2 linked regions of the Pelosinus sp. IPA-1 genome follow. The protein of the gene in region 1 interacts with the protein of each later gene in a pairwise test. Links are inferred from orthologs where the notes say so. Each region holds a gene or a part of one and is shown on either strand. Other genes may lie near its edges. The genes, in order: def and QSJ81_RS10880.

The links.
Region 2: the proteins of def (region 1) and QSJ81_RS10880 interact in binary tests that used the Escherichia coli proteins (3 or more experiments, as listed by UniProt). The link is inferred for Pelosinus sp. IPA-1 from one-to-one orthologs.

What each region holds. Positions count from the first base shown.
Region 1 is NZ_BSVC01000004.1:471,382-474,556, reverse strand. What follows is about bases 159-2,997. They hold def (peptide deformylase), read left to right. Parts: upstream 159-1,269; coding sequence 1,270-1,725; downstream 1,726-2,997. Other genes in these bases: QSJ81_RS12125 (DUF116 domain-containing protein), read left to right, coding at 2,682-2,997; fmt (methionyl-tRNA formyltransferase), read left to right, coding at 1,727-2,668; priA (primosomal protein N'), read left to right, coding at 159-1,187. In the rest of the region: more of priA, read left to right, coding at 1-158; more of QSJ81_RS12125, read left to right, coding at 2,998-3,175. UniProt on the Escherichia coli protein: Removes the formyl group from the N-terminal Met of newly synthesized proteins. Requires at least a dipeptide for an efficient rate of reaction. N-terminal L-methionine is a prerequisite for activity but the enzyme has broad specificity at other positions.
Region 2 is NZ_BSVC01000004.1:234,074-237,304, forward strand. Bases 149-3,043 are described here. They hold QSJ81_RS10880 (aspartate-semialdehyde dehydrogenase), read right to left. Parts: upstream 2,165-3,043; coding sequence 1,133-2,164; downstream 149-1,132. Other genes in these bases: dapG (aspartate kinase), read right to left, coding at 149-1,123; dapB (4-hydroxy-tetrahydrodipicolinate reductase), read right to left, coding at 2,320-3,043. Outside these bases: more of dapG, read right to left, coding at 1-148; more of dapB, read right to left, coding at 3,044-3,114.

The sequences.
Region 1 (3,175 bases):
ATCATACGAGACAGGTAGCTTTAATGAGAGCTAATTTGGCAGGTGCAGTGGTAATAATGGGAAGTGCTACGCCAGCAGTTGAGACATATTATCAAGCTTTAGAGGGGCAGCATACAATGCTTGCTATGTCAAAGCGGATTGCAAATGCGTTGTTACCTGCGGTTACGGTTGTTGATATGCGTGAAGAATTACGTAATAAAAGGCGTAGTGTCATCTCCTTGCCTTTGCAAGAATTGCTAACTGAGACAATAAACCGCGGTGAGCAGGCTATTATTTTATTGAATCGTCGTGGTTATGCTACCTTTGTAATGTGTCGAGAATGTGGGCATATTGTACGGTGCAAGCATTGTGATATTTCTTTAGTGTACCATTCTATAGGTAAAAAACTGAAGTGTCATTACTGCCAATGTATTGAAGAGGTGCCCGATGTTTGTCCAGAATGCAGCAGTCGTTATATTCGCTTTTTTGGCACAGGCACGCAAAAATTACAAGAAGAGTTAATGAAGCTATTTCCAGATGTACGTATAGTGCGGATGGACCAAGATACTACTGGCGGGAAGATGGCTTATGATCGTATTTTAGATGGATTTTCAAAAGGCGAATATGATATTTTACTTGGTACGCAAATGGTAGCTAAAGGGCATGATGTAAAAAGTGTTACAGCCGTGGGTATCATAGCAGCTGATAGTATATTGAATTTACCTGATTTTAGGGCAGCAGAGCGTGTGTTTGCCTTGTTAACTCAGGCCGCAGGTAGGGCAGGGCGTGGTGAGAAGGCAGGCAAAGTTGTAGTTCAAACTTATAATCCCGAGCATTATGCAGTAAAAGCGGGGGCTGAACATGATTACCGAAGCTTTTATGATGCTGAAATCGTTTTTCGTAAAGCCCTTTCTTATCCACCCTATAGTCAAATTCTTAAACTTACAGTTCAGGCTGATGAAGAAGGAAAGGCTCGAAATCTAGCTGATAAGCTAATAACAGAATTACGAAGTCTAGTAAAAGAAAATAAAAATATAGAAGTAATAGGGCCATTTCCAGCCCCTGTTGCTAAGATAAATGATATTTTTCGTATGAATATCATTGTAAAAACAGATAATCTTGTGGACGTAAAGCCTCATATAGTTGCGATGGGCCTAACTACGCGACCAGATGTTATTATTGATGTTGAACCAGTTAGTATTATGTGAAAAATATTGTTTATATTAAACGTGGATTTTTATATGTTTCTATGATAGAATTTTGGCATGATTTATCTACTAGGAGGTTATTATGGCTATAATGGACGTTAGAAAAGCTGGCGATAAGGTATTAAAAACGAAAGCGGAGCCAGTGTTACGTGTTGATAAAAAAATTAGGAAACTTCTTGATGATATGGCACAGACAATGTATAGTGCCGATGGAGTAGGCTTGGCAGCACCCCAAGTAGGTATATCTCTTCGAGTGATCGTGATTGATGTAAATGAAGAGTTAATTGAACTAATAAATCCAGTTATTACGAAAAGTGAAGGCTGTGAACTGGGAAATGAAGGCTGCTTAAGTATACCAGGTGTTTTTGGTGAAGTAGAACGATTTGCGGAAGTCACAGTAACTGGTTTAAACCGTTTTGGGAAAAATATAAGTATTACAGGAACTGGTTTGTTATCTAGAGCCTTACAGCATGAAATTGATCATCTGGATGGCATATTATTTATTGAAAAAGCGCAAACCATTCATAGGGGTAAATAAGATGTCAAATTTACGAGTAGTATTTATGGGGACGCCAGATTTTGCCGTCCCTTGTTTGGATAAATTAATAGCAGATAACTATAATGTTGTTGCAGTAGTAACCCAGCCAGATCGTCCCAAAGGACGGGGGCAGAAGTTAGCTGAATCGCCAGTCAAACAAGCAGCACTAAGTTATGGTTTACCTGTTTTGCAACCAGCTAAAGTAAAAGAGGCTGCGTTTCAAGTTGAATTATCTTTATTAAAACCGGATATTATTATTGTTGTTGCATTTGGCCAATTATTACCTAAAAGTATATTGGATTTACCCTTATTAGGTTGTATTAACGTGCATGCCTCCTTATTGCCTCTTTATCGTGGAGCTGCACCGATTCATTGGTCCGTTATTAAAGGGGATAAATTTACAGGTGTTACTACTATGTATATGGACATTGGAATGGATACTGGTGATATGATACTAAAAGAAGAGGTACCTATTGGAGAAACGGAAACGACCGGAGACATTCATGATAAGTTGAAGTGTGTTGGTGCTAACGTTCTTAGTGAAACAATAAAATTAATTGCGGGTAATAAAGCACCGCGTATGGCACAAAATCATGCATCTGCTACCTATGCTTCTATGTTAAATAGAGAATTAGAACGTATTAAGTGGCAAGAGTCAGCGTTAGATATACATAACTTAGTCAGAGGACTTAATCCTTGGCCCGGTGCTTATTGTTGTTACCGAGGTAAAAACCTAAAGACCTGGCGAACTAGGGTTTATCCGTCTGACGAGATAGTAACTCATCCTGGTAGAATAACAAAGATTACTGCAGATGGTTTTGTAGTAGAAGCAGGGCAGGGAATGCTAGAAGTTTTAGAAATTCAGCCTGACAGTAAAAGGCGTATGAGTGCAAGTGACTTTACTTGTGGTTATGGGCTGCGTGTTGGCGATATATTAGAATAGAAGGTGAATGGTAGTGATTGAGGTGATAGCTCGTCCCAAGAAACGATTGTTTTTGGCACTCATATTGGCTAGTCTGTTTTTAGCCACTCTTTCTACCTATGGATTGTGGATGGTTAGTTTCCCTGGTCTCGCTAATATTAGTACTTTTCTGCCAGTTGTTCTTGGAGTTTTGTTAGGAATGGTTTTATTGGCTATTGGGATTGGGGTTGGCGGCATTATTTTAGCCATCTTAGGTTTTTCTACATTATCTTTGTTTCAAGGGCCAGCTTGGTCTGCAATTAACTTGCTGTTTCCTCTGGCCATCCAAATTGGTAAAATTTTTGATGTAGAAAAAGAAAGAGTAGAACGTTCCTTTATTGAGGTGAGTAATTATTTAATTCATCAGAAACACATTAAAGTTTCACCTGATAAATTATTAATTCTTACACCTCATTGTATTCAGCAAGAATTATGCCAATATAAAGTGACTCATGATATTGCCAATTGTCGTAAATGTGGAGCTTGTCA
Region 2 (3,231 bases), 240 kb from region 1 along the record:
TCTGTAATATAGGAATATTATTAATAGATAACGCTTCTATAAAACTGGCCATAACACCTGGAACACCATTTATTCCGCCACCGACGACGGAAACTTTAGCACAGTCAAGGGTTGTTTGCACATCACAACCAAATTCGCGAAGTTGAGCTGCAGCCTTATCAGCAAGTTCTTCTGATACCGTAAACATAATTTGACCAGGATGAACGTTAATCAAATCAACACTGATTCCATTGTTTGCCATAGATTTAAATATATTAAAGCTTGCAATGTTATTCAAAGAATCATGCAAATTAACTTTAATTTGAGCGATATTAGCAAGATAGGTAACACCGGTAGCAACACGGTCATTGACATTTGACTCAGTGGTATCTTCTGGCACTATATTAGTTATCAGCGTACCAGGTTCATCTGAAAAGGTTGATTTTACAAGTAAGGGAATATTTTTTTGCATTGCAATTTCTACAGCCCTCGGATGAATGACTTTAGCTCCTTGATGTGCTAGCTGGCAAACCTCTCCATAGGAAATGCAGTCTAGTATTTTTGCAGTGCTGACAATTCGAGGATCCGCTGTCATTATACCATCTACATCAGTATAAATTTCAATCATTTCTGCATCGAGGGCTGATCCTAAAGCAGCTGCTGTAGTGTCACTCCCCCCTCTGCCCAAAGTAGTAAATTCATAATCAATGGTCGCACCTTGGAAGCCACATACGACAGGAATTTTACCCATTCGTAATAAGCTTAGTATTCGGGATGGATCTACTTTCAAAATTCTAGCATTGGTAAAATTATTATCGGTTATAATGCCGGCTTGCCCACCTGTAAGCATAATCGCATCAAGTCCTGCAGCTTGTAGTGTTCCAGTCATAATAACAGCAGAAATCATCTCGCCACAATACAAAATTTGATCGAGTTCACGGCTTGCAATATCTTTATATGCAGTACGTGCCAGGTCAATCAATGTATCGGTAGCGTAACTTTCTCCTTTTCTTCCCATAGCCGAAACGACTACTACTGGATTAAAACCTTTATCATGGGCAGTTTTAATCTTTGCAACTACTAAATCTCTACATTCAGGAGTTGCAACAGAGGTACCACCAAATTTTTGAACTATTATCCCCATTATTTCACCTCAAAGTAAGTTATGTTCAATCATATACTCGGCGATTTGTAAGGCATTTAAAGCAGCGCCTTTACGTATTTGATCACCAACAACCCAAAGATTTAGACCATGTGGAACGGAATTATCTTTTCTAATTCGACCTACAAAAACTTCATTTTGATTGGAAGTAAACAAAGGCATTGGGTATACCATTTCTGCCGGATTATCTTGCAAAATAACTCCTGGGAAATTTGCTAAGAGTTCTTTAGCCTGATCGACTGAGATTGTTTCTTCAAACTCAACATTAATTGACTCTGAATGGCTACGATAAATAGGAACCCTTACAGTAGTTGCTGTAATACCTATCTTATAATCATTAAATATTTTATGCGTTTCATGAACCATCTTCATTTCTTCTTTTGTATAATTATCTTCTACAAATACATCAATATGTGGAATGATATTAAAAGCAATTTGATAATGCTTAGGTAAGCTAGCACTAGGAAGAATATTAGCTTCCACAGGGCGATTTTCAACAACAGCTTGCACTTGATTTGACAACTCATCAATTGCTTCTTTACCTGCTCCAGATACTGCTTGATAAGTGGAAACGACAATTCTTTTAATTTTTGCTTGATCATAAAGGGGCTTTAGGGCCATGGCCATAATAATGGTAGAACAATTAGGATTTGCAATAATCCCTTTATGCTGTCGTATAGCTTCTGGATTAACTTCTGGCACAACCAATGGCACAGTAGGATCCATCCGAAAAGCACTAGAATTATCAATCACTACTGCTCCACATTTTACTGCGGCAGGGGCAAATTTTGTACTAGCAGAACCACCGGCAAATAAGGCAATATCAATATTTTTAAAAGAGTCATCAGTAGCTTCTTCTACGATATAATCTTTTCCCATGAAAGGAATGATTTTTCCAGCGGAACGTTTTGATGCAAGTAATTTTAGATTATCAAAAGGAAAATTACGTTCTTCAATTAAATCTAGGAACTCTTGCCCTACTGCTCCAGTAGCTCCAAGTATCGCTACATTATATTTCTTCATACATATCGCTCCCCATTATTTTTTCTCGTAATATTATATATTCTTATTATATTCATTTTATTTACTATAGTTATTGCTTATGATGCCTGATTTAATGCAAAAGATGCTATGCTGTAAGTTTATGATTATACTATTTATTAAGCTTTCCAATAAACTTATTTTAAAATCTCTTCAAGTCCCAAAACCAAACCATTTGCTGTTAGTACATATTTACAAGCCAATACAACCCCTGGCATAAATGACTCACGGGATATGGAGTCATGACGAATCGTTAGTGTTTGACCAAGTCCACCAAAAATAACTTCTTGATGCGCTACATATCCAGGTAAACGCACACTATGCATTCTAATACCAGAAAAGTCTCCTCCTCTTGCACCTGGTAGCTTCTCGACTTCGTCTGGATGTCCTTGTTGTAAATAACCACGTTTTTTCGCAATTAATTCTGCTGTTTGCAAAGCAGTTCCAGAGGGTGCATCGAGCTTTTGGTCGTGATGCAATTCAATGATTTCCACATGTGGAAAAAATTTAGCGGCATCTTGTGCCAATTTCATCATTAGAATAGCACCAATGGCAAAATTAGGGGCAATTAATGCATTCACTTTGGTTTTTTCACATAATTGACTAATTTCTTCCAGATTTTCTTCGGATAATCCAGTAGTTCCGACAACAGGGCAAACACCATTAGCAATTGCCATACGAATATTATTTAATACTACTTCTGGTCTTGTAAAGTCAACCATTACTTGTGGCTGTGTTTCATTAATTACAGTTTGCAGATTATTACCAACAATAATACCTGTTTTTTCTACACCGATTAAATCACCAATATCAATAAAATCCGATTTTGTATCTACAGCTCCTACGATACTTAATTGCGTATCGTTATGTATGGCTTTTAGTACCTCACGCCCCATTTTACCGTAAGCTCCACACACTATTACTCTAATCATATTGCGCACCTCCTAATAGTAGCAATGTATTCATTGATTGTTATGAATGTTAATCTTGAGGTAAAAATAATAGCCGATGAGTATAATCTCATCGGCTGTCAATCGTACATTCAACAG